DNA from 2 places in the Ensifer sp. MJa1 genome. Region 2 is predicted to be linked to the other one. Evidence: riboswitches for the same ligand, from Rfam matches in the RefSeq annotation. Region 2 holds a riboswitch; the other holds the start of a gene.
The links. Region 2 has a riboswitch for thiamine pyrophosphate ahead of thiC (phosphomethylpyrimidine synthase ThiC). Riboswitches for the same ligand answer to the same signal wherever they lie in the genome.

Region 1 (4,891 bases), on a different contig from region 2:
CCGTTCCCACGGGTTCATCGGCTTTGTCGGCGAGCTGGCCGGCGATCACGCAAGCCCCGTCTATCTCGAGCTTACCCTTCGCGACACGCGTCGCGCCTACATGCCGCTGTTTCCGGCCAGGGTAACCGCCCGTCACGCAGCCCTTCGCCTGCTGAACTCGATCGATCCGACGAGCTGGTCTCTGCCCGACATCATCGACCGCCAGATCGTTCCGTTCCTGAGCGCTGCGCGCACCCGTCCGCCGGCCGTCGAAACCGTGCTCGATATCGGAGCCTTCGACCAGGCACAGGGCCCGGCGATCATCATCGCAACCGGTGAGGCCGACGAGGATTTCGCCGCTTCTTTGGGCCTGCTTGCCCTCGACCCGCATACACGGCGGGCGCCGATTGTCCTTGTACTGCAATCGGAGCGCTTCCGCAGACAGGCAGCGCGTATCCGGCAGATCGCCGAATTCTATCGGCTGCCGTTGCGGCTGGTATCGGTCGAAGGCGCCGGCGACGCCTGCGACCTGGCCCAGGCGGGTGCGCGCACGATCGACAACGAGACCGTTGTCCTCTTGTCTGCCTCGCTGACGCCAGCCAATCCCGGCTGGTACCAGACGCTGATCGCCACTTACGATGCAAACAGGGGAAGCATCATTTCGCCGACCCTTGCCTATGAGGACCATTCGATCCGCTGGGCCGGAAGCCCTTCGCTCGACCGCCCGGATCACCTGCAATCAAGCCGCTACGCCGGTTATCCGATTGGTGCCGTGAACCGCCTCAAGCTGACGCGGGTTGCAACGGCATCGCTCGAATGCTGCATCCTGCCACGAAGCGCCCTGGTCGAGGACACGGGAACAGCACCCGCCTATCTCGGCGCGTCGCTGAAAGGTCTCGACCTGGCGCTGCGACTGAGCGGCAAGGGATACGAATCCTACTGGCTGCCCTCTTTGCAGATGCTCGGATCGGATGAGGCCGGCGCCGCCGGTTCGGCGGCATCGGCGCGCTATGTGGAACGCGCCGACCAAACGATTTTCCGCGCGCGCTGGATGTCCGCGGCAGAGCCGGAAATCGCCACAGCAAGGGAGATTTCCGCATGAGTGAGAAGCTCCGCGTTCTCGTTATTTCGCACGGTCATCCGACCCACTCTCTCGGTGGCGCTGAGATTGCCTCGCATAGCCAGCACAAGGCCTTAAACGGCCTGCCCGGCATCGAATCGGTCTATCTCGCCCGCGTTGGTAACCCCGTGCCACGGCATGGTGCTTCGGCGCTGATGAGCCTGAGGCTCGCCACGGACGAGGTGCTTTATCACGCCGAGGATTACGACCACTTCTTCCTGTCCAACGGTGACACCGACGCCATTCGCCAGGATCTCTTACGTTTCGTCGGCGACATCAGACCCGATATCGTCCATTTCCACCACATCATCGGCTTCGGGCTCGAAGCGCTTTATGCGGTTCGTGACATGCTGCCGAAGGCGCGTATCGTTGTCACTTTCCACGAATATCTGTCGATCTGCCACAACCACGGGCAGATGGTGAAGCGACCGTCGGGCCAGCTTTGCAACGGCGCTTCGCCGATCAGTTGCCACGGCTGTTTCCCGGATATCCCGGTTTCGCGCTTCGTGCGGCGCGAACAGTTCGTGCGCGGCATGCTCAACCTGGCCGACGCCTTCATAGCCCCGAGCGCCTTTCTTGCCAACCGCTATGTCGATTGGGGGATCGAGGCAGAAAAGATCTTCGTCATCGAAAATGGCATCGTGCTTGGCGACAAGGCGCCAGCGCGTGACCTGCCTGCGCCGACGGCCAGACGCAACCGCTTTGCCTATTTCGGCCAGATGACGCCGTTCAAGGGTGTTCACGTGCTGATCGACGCGGTCTCGCGGGTGCCCGACGAGATCTGGGGCGACGATTCCTCGCTGATGATCTTCGGCGGCAACCTTGAACGCCAACCGAAGGACTATCAGGAACAGGTCGCCAAACTGATCGAGGACGCCGGCCGCCGCGTCCGCTTCTACGGCTCCTATCAGAACCAGGACATGCCACGGCTGATGCGCTCGGCCGACTGGGTGGTGATGCCGTCCGTCTGGTGGGAGAACTCGCCCATCGTCATTCAGGAGGCGCTGCACCACGGCCGACCGATCCTCTGCTCCGATATCGGCGGCATGGCCGAGAAGGTGCGGGACCGCCTGGACGGCTATCATTTCCGCGCCGGCAGCGCCCAGGATCTCGCCGACCGTCTGATCGACGTCCTGAGCACGCCGCGGTCTTGGGACAATCTGCGCGCCACGCTCCGGCGGCCGATGAGCCATACCGAGAGCGCGCGCGAACATGTGGCGCTCTACCGCAAGCTGCTCAATGGAGCGCCGGAAGAGACACGCAGCGCCGCCGTAGCCTGAAGGTTCCGCCGGGCGCGGTGTGATGGCGGCGTCCCCGGCTGAAACCCGCCGGCGCCGTTCGACCATGGCGGTGGCTGCTCCTTTTTTCAATGCAACCTGGAGTTCATTGAAACTCGGAAGCCTGAACCGCGCGCATCCGGGCTGCTTGCTGTCCTAATCTGTTGCCTGGATCGCCCTGCCATCATCGGGCCTCCACCATTGATGGAAGTGGTGGACCGGCCCGCGCCCCTGCCCGACTCGCAAGCCATTAGCAGCGACAAGCGCCTCGTGCAGATAGGCCTTGGCAGCGACGACCGCGTCCGAAAGCGTCTGCCCGCGGGCCAGGCCAGCGGCGATTGCCGCCGAAAGCGTGCACCCGGTCCCATGGTCATTCCTGGTCTCGACCCGCGGCCGCGACAAACGAAGGACCTTTTCGCCGTCGAAGAGAATGTCCACGGCCTCCTGGCCCTTGCCGTGCCCACCCTTCATCAAAACTGCGCCTGCGCCGAGCTTCAAAAGAAGCTCCGCCTGACGCGAAACCTCAACCTCATCTTCGGCAACGGAACGTCCCGTCAACAACGCCGCCTCCGGCAGGTTCGGCGTCAACACCAGCGCCGTTGGCAGCAACTGCTCCTTGAGTGCCGCAATCGCATCCGAACGCATCAGTATATCGCCCGAAGTCGCAACCATGACCGGATCGATGACCGCCGCCTGACGGTAGCGTTTCAGGCCACCGGCGATTGCCGCAATTGTCTCCTGCCGCGAGACCATGCCGATCTTCACCGCACGAACGGCGAGGTCTGAAAACACCGCATCGATCTGCGCGGAAACGACAGCTGGGGAAACATCTTCGACGGCGGTAACGCCGCGGGTGTTTTGCGCCGTGATCGCCGTGATCACGCTGGCACCGTAGACGCCGAGTGCCGAAAACGTCTTCAGGTCTGCCTGGACACCCGCACCACCACCGGAATCCGAGCCCGCGATCGTGACGGCGATAGCAGTCATGCCCGGCTCCACTGAAATGTAGAAGCAGCTCTGATGATGGCGAACGCGCGGGCCAGTGACCAACTCAAGCACGTACAAACTGAGGTGGGTCGTCGATGCAGTATGGAGGAATCCGACAGATCGAGCCCCTGGGCCGGTCGCCTCGCCCCCCAGAGTTCTTCGTCGCTACATTCTAAACTGCATACTGGCACCAGTGATCTCCCGAAACCAAAATCACGGAGATCCAGACGAACGGCGGAGGCGCGGGAGTGCCAGAGAGGCCCTTGCCGTTCCTACGCCGGTATGATCCGGATCAGGTTCAAGGGTCTGGCTCACCGCCATCTCAGCACAGTCAATGTGCGCCCCTCGGCAGGAGGGATGCTAGGGCAGCGTAGGGGGGGGTGTCAAACCCGAACCACTGTGACAAATAGCTCAGAAGATGATTTGCTGAGTGGAGTATCCATCCGAGCAGGGCCGCAGGATTTTGGGTGCCGCGCGTGGTAACGTCGGTTCATGGAGATCGATGAGGACAAGATCGACGATGCGGTTTTGGCGCTGCTATGGCTGACGCTGCATAACGAACGCTGTGCCTGGAAGGGCTTCGACTGGGCAACGACGGATCGGCTTCACAAGAAGGGCTTGATCGGCGACCCAGTCAACAAGTCGAAGTCATTGATCCTGACCGATGAAGGCTTGGCGCGTTCGCAAGCATTGTTCCGGGAGCTGTTTACGCGGCCGCCGCAATAGCCGTCCCTTTGTGTGTCTTCCATTGCCACGGCAGCAGTTCGTGCAGGCGGGAGACGGGAAGATCGGCGATGCGGCTAAACACATCGGCGAGCCACGCCTTTGGGTCGACGTCGTTGAGACATGGGATAATCGCGGCGCGATCTCCTCAGGCCATTTTCTCTGTTGATACTGGTAGGGGTGGTTGCCCCCGATAAGATGGGAATACGGGCTCCCGATTGGCACCGGGCCCAAACATCATTCGTTGGAGGCAACCATGAACCAGTATATCGGGCTCGACATTTCCTTGAAAGACACCGCGATCTCAATCCGGCAAGACGGCAAACGCATCTGGCGCGGCAAGTGTCCTTCGGACCCCAGGCTTCTGGCAGATATGATCCGCAAGCATGCGCCGCATGCCAGACGCGTCGTCTTCGAGACGGGGCCGTTGTCGACGTGGTTCTATCACGCCCTGACGGCTGAGGAGATGCCGGCGATCTGCATCGAGGCCCGGCATGCGCAGAAGGTTTTGAACGAGACGCTCAACAAGACCGATGCCAATGATGCGGACGGGTTGGCGCAACTGGCGGAAGCCGGCTTCTACAAGACCGTCCGGGTAAAAGCGTTCGACAGCATGCTGACGCGCACGCTGGTCGGGGCGCGCAATCAGCTCCTGAGCATTTCGATCCAGATCAGCAACCAGATTCGCGGCCTGATGAAGACGTTCGGCCTCATCGTCCCCAAGGGAACAGGCCGCGTGTTCGACGGCCACGTGAAGGCACTGCTGGATGGCAATGACGACCTGGCACGGATCATATTGCCCCTG
Region 2 (4,891 bases):
GCTCGTTTATGTCGGCGGTCTCTCGGTCGAAGCGGCGCTGGCGACCGTTGGTACCGACGGCTCGGTGCTTGGCGAGGAGCTTGAACGGATCGGCTATGGCGGTGACGTCGATCCGGGTTTCCGGACACCCCATGCCTATGTCGAACTTCATATCGAGCAGGGCCCGGTGCTGGAGCGCGAAGGCTTTTCGATCGGCGCAGTCGAGAACCTGCAGGGCATTTCCTGGCAGCGCATCACCATCAACGGCGATGCCAACCACGCCGGCACGACGCCGATGGCGATGCGTCGGGATGCAGGGCTCGCTGCCGCCCGCGTCGGCCTGTTTCTGCGCGAGCATATCGCCCGGTCAAATGCGCCAAGCGTGGCGACGATCGGCACAATGCGATACGAACCGGACGCGATCAACGTCATCCCGTCACGCGCCATTTTCACCGTCGACCTGCGCGACCCGGACGAGGGCCGGTTGCAGGCACTGGAGGCGACGCTCTCAGATTTCCTGACGCGTGTCGGTGCAGAAGAGGCGGTCGAGATTTCCGTCGAGCGCCTTGCGCGCTTCCAGCCGGTCGATTTTGACCAGGGCATCGTTGCGGCCATCGAGGCTTCGGCGAATGCGCGTGGCCTGAAGAACCGGCGCATGACCTCAGGCGCCGGCCACGATGCGCAGATGATCGCCCGCATTGCGCCGACGGCGATGATCTTCGTCCCGAGCCGCGACGGCATCAGCCACAATCCGCGTGAGCACACGGAACCGGATGATCTGGTCGCCGGCGCGAATGTGCTGCTGGACGTGGTCGAACGGATGGTTGGTCGTGGCTAGAGAGCCAATTGGGGCGAGAAAATCCAACGGTCTGTATCCGTAGTTCCGCCGGCACACTCCGGCAGGTCGTGGTCGGGATAGACATTTCTCGAATGTAAGCGCCTACACCAATTGAGCTGGTCCTCGCGCATCAGAACCCGTTCCTACGCGCACATCCGGCGTCCGGTTTCGAGGAATAGCGCAGGTCCCCCCTCGTTGCGACGAGGTTGGCTCTCTTCAAGGCTCTCTTTTGGTGTGAACGGTCTTCTGCCGGGCGGAAGGTTCAGGTTGGCTCCGTTCGAAACGCCTTTCCGGCGCCTGGCGGAAAAGGTTCAGGAAATTGTTGCCGCCGTGCCAATCGTCGCCGCTTGGTCCGTAATCCCGTGAGTCGCGCGAGGATGACTGGTGCACACTACGGCTACCGCTGTCGATGACGCCACCTCCGCCGCCTGCGCCGCCACCGCCGGGCACACCGCCTACGCCGCTACCGTCGCCGGTGCCCCAATCGCCGCCACCCCCATCGCCACCGCCCCCATCGCCGCCGCCCTCTGTGCCGTTGCTTCCGCCGCTCCCGACGTTTTCGCCACCCTGGTCGGTGCTATCAGCGCCATTTCCACCATTCCCGCCGCCGCCATCGGCGTCGTCCGCATGGGCCGAGGCAATCCAGGAAAAACCCGCGGCAAAACTGCCGCTGTCATCGAGGCGTGGCAGATCTCCAGCGAGTGCCGCAAGGCCGCCCATCGACAGGGCCGTCAGTCTCAGCCGGCGTGTCCTCAAGGCTTTCTCCCTGTGTAACGGCGTTGTTTCGTCGTCTTACAAGAGTGCCGCAGAAGACGCAGCTTGGCGTGAATGACGGGTTCGGCGGCCGCGACTTTTGCGTGAGCCTTACATATCGTTCAACCGATCAGGGGGCAAGCGATTGCCCAAGGGCAGGCTCCAGCATCCGGCTCGCGGTCGGGAGGGAGTGCGAGTCATCCCTCCCGACGTATTGCGCCTTACCTTGTAGCTTCGACCTCAGCGACCGGCATGTAGAGATCTCCACCCTCGCGGTACTTCGCCGCCATCGCTTCCAAGCCTTCCTTCTGTGCTTCCGCACGAATGTCGTGCGAGATCCGCATCGAGCAGAACTTCGGGCCGCACATCGAGCAAAAATGCGCGACCTTGTGGGCTTCTTTCGGCAGGGTCTCGTCGTGGAAGTTTCGGGCGGTCTCCGGATCGAGCGAGAGGTTGAACTGGTCCTCCCAGCGGAACTCGAAACGGGCGCGCGACAGCGCGTCGTCGCGCACCTGGGCTGCCGGATGACCCTTGGCGAGATCCGCGGCGTGGGCAGCGATCTTGTAGGCGATGACGCCGACCTTGACGTCGTTGCGGTCGGGCAGGCCCAGATGCTCCTTCGGCGTGACATAGCAGAGCATGGCGGTGCCGAACCAGCCGATCATGGCAGCACCGATACCCGAGGTGATGTGGTCGTAGCCCGGCGCAATGTCGGTCGTCAGCGGCCCGAGCGTATAGAACGGCGCCTCGCCACAGGTCTTCAGTTGCTTGTCCATGTTCTCCTTGATCTTGTGCATCGGCACGTGGCCGGGGCCTTCGATCATCACCTGGCAGTCTTTTGCCCAGGCGATCTGGGTGAGTTCGCCAAGCGTCTCCAGTTCGGCGAATTGCGCTGCGTCGTTGGCGTCGGCAATCGAGCCAGGGCGCAGGCCGTCGCCGAGCGAGAACGAGACGTCATAGGCGCGGCAGATGGCGCAGATCTCCTCGAAATGCTCGTAGAGGAAACTCTCGCGGTGGTGATGCAGACACCACTTGGCCATGATCGAGCCGCCGCGCGAGACGATGCCGGTGACGCGGTCGACGGTGAGTGGGATGTAGTGGAGCCGCACGCCGGCATGGATGGTGAAATAATCGACGCCCTGCTCGGCCTGCTCGATCAGCGTGTCACGGTAGACCTCCCAGTTGAGGTCTTCGGCAATGCCGTTGACCTTTTCCAGCGCCTGATAGAGCGGCACGGTACCGATCGGAACCGGCGAGTTGCGGATGATCCATTCGCGGATGTTGTGGATGTTGCGGCCGGTCGACAGGTCCATGACCGTGTCGGCGCCCCAGCGGGTCGCCCAGACCATCTTCTCGACCTCCTCGGCCATCGACGAGGTGACGGCGGAGTTGCCGATATTGGCGTTGATTTTCACCAGGAAGTTCCGGCCGATGATCATCGGTTCGGATTCCGGATGGTTGATATTGGCCGGCAGGATCGCCCGGCCGCTGGCGATTTCCTGGCGGACGAACTCGGGGGTGACATGATCAGGGACATGGGCGCCGAAGCTCTCGCCATCGCGGACCTTCGCGCGCGCCGCATCGCGGCCGAGGTTCTCGCGGATCGCCACGAACTCCATCTCCGGCGTGATGATGCCGGCGCGCGCATAGGCAAGCTGGGTCACGGCCTTGCCGGCGGTCGCCTTCAGTGGTGTGTGCTGGAGCGGAAAGGTCGGCGTCAGTCGGTCGCCGGTCGCAAAGCCGTTGTCCTCCGGCCGCACGATCCGTCCCTCGTAAGTCTCGACGTCGCCGCGGGCGAGGATCCAGTTGCGGCGCAGCCTCGGCAGGCCCGCCTCGATGCTGATCTCGGCATCGTCGGCCGTATAGGCGCCGGAGGAATCATAGACCGTGACCGGCGGCTCGCCGGAGGTCGGGTGCAGTGCGATCTCGCGCATCGGCACGCGGATGTCCGGGTGCAGGACACCAGGCTTGTGGATCTTGCGGGAGGCGGGGAGCGGCCCTTGTGTGACCGAGAGGGCTGCAGGTTTGGTGGCAATATTCATGACGAGGCTCCAAGTTGCGGTTGGAGACCCAGTTCTGATGCCGAGAGGATGAAAGACGCGCCGCCGGACGACCGACTAAGCGGAGTCGTGGCTTCGATATCTGCACCGTCCCTACGCCAGTATGAACTGGATCAGGTTCAACGGGTCACTGCGCCACAGCCGGCAAGCCGACCATCCAGCAGTATCTCAGCCCCTTGGCGGGACCCCCCTGGTGAATGCCCAGAAGATAGCCATCGATCGGCCTGCGTCGTCAAGCGTGAATTCGCTCGTCGATCAAGATGCATCCTATGCGGGAATTTTCGGTCTCTCCGGAAAGCCTAGCGGCCGGACTTTTCCGGTGCGCCGCGTTCGGCGTAATCGGCGCGGTTGATGCCGTGACGCTGAAGCTTGTCGTAGAAGGTCTTGCGTGGAATGCCGAGCGCTTCGATCGTTGCCTTGACGTCGCCGCGCTGAGCGCGAAGCACCTCTTTCAGGATCTCCGCTTCGTAGCGCTCCAACCGCTCTGGCAGCGCGTAACCCGGCTGATCGGTTGCCGCAGCGGTCTGGCCCAGCGAGCCTTCGACACCAAGCGCGACCCGCTCGGCAAAGTGCGAGAGTTCACGCACATTGCCGGGCCAGGCATGAGTCATCAGATGTCGTTGCACCGCCGGCGAGACGACCGGCGCGTCGCGCTTGAAGCGCTCGGTCGCGCGGGTCAGGAAGTGCGAAAACAGCAGCGGGATATCGTCGCGACGCTCGCGCAGTGGCGGGATGGACAAGGTGACGACATTCAACCGAAAATAGAGATCCTCGCGGAAGTCTCCGCGTTGGACCGGGTCGCCGAGGTCGATCTTGGCGGCGGCAATGACGCGGATATCGACGGGGCGCACCTGGTTGGTGCCGAGCGGCGTGATCTCGCGAGCTTCCAGAACCCGCAGCATCTTGACCTGGGTGGCCGGCGGCATCGCTTCGATTTCGTCAAGAAACAGCGTGCCGCCGCTTGCATGCTCTATCCGTCCCACGCGCTTTTTCAACGCGCCGGTGAACGCGCCCGCTTCGTGGCCGAAGAGTTCGCTCTCGATCACCGTCTCCGGAAGTGCCCCGCAATTCAGCGCCACGAAGTTGCCGTCGCGGCGACGGCTCCAATTGTGCAGCAGCGTGGCCACCACTTCCTTGCCGCTGCCGGTCTCACCGGCGACGAGCACGTCGACATCGGTATCGGCGATATGTTTGATCGTTTGGCGCAGGCGGTCCATCACCGGCGTCTGGCCGATCAGCGGCAGGCTGTCGCCGGCGGTCT

Region 1: another riboswitch for thiamine pyrophosphate. It lies ahead of thiD (bifunctional hydroxymethylpyrimidine kinase/phosphomethylpyrimidine kinase); the one in region 2 lies ahead of thiC (phosphomethylpyrimidine synthase ThiC).

What each region holds. Positions count from the first base shown of each region.
Region 1 covers NZ_JAKUMO010000022.1:4,808-9,698, reverse strand. Annotated here, with positions in the region: gene MKZ91_RS24640 (hypothetical protein) at 1-1,081, shown strand, start outside; gene MKZ91_RS24635 (glycosyltransferase family 4 protein) at 1,078-2,379, shown strand; gene thiD (bifunctional hydroxymethylpyrimidine kinase/phosphomethylpyrimidine kinase) at 2,533-3,363, opposite strand; TPP riboswitch at 3,616-3,719, opposite strand; gene MKZ91_RS24625 (DUF6429 family protein) at 3,856-4,089, shown strand; partial or broken gene MKZ91_RS24620 (transposase domain-containing protein) at 4,070-4,231, opposite strand; gene MKZ91_RS24615 (IS110 family transposase) at 4,343-4,891, shown strand, end outside.
Region 2 covers NZ_JAKUMO010000002.1:404,175-409,065, forward strand. Annotated here, with positions in the region: gene MKZ91_RS04600 (Zn-dependent hydrolase) at 1-817, shown strand, start outside; gene MKZ91_RS04605 (hypothetical protein) at 1,034-1,573, opposite strand; gene thiC (phosphomethylpyrimidine synthase ThiC) at 1,792-3,612, opposite strand; TPP riboswitch at 3,703-3,832, opposite strand; gene MKZ91_RS04615 (sigma-54-dependent transcriptional regulator) at 3,930-4,891, opposite strand, start outside.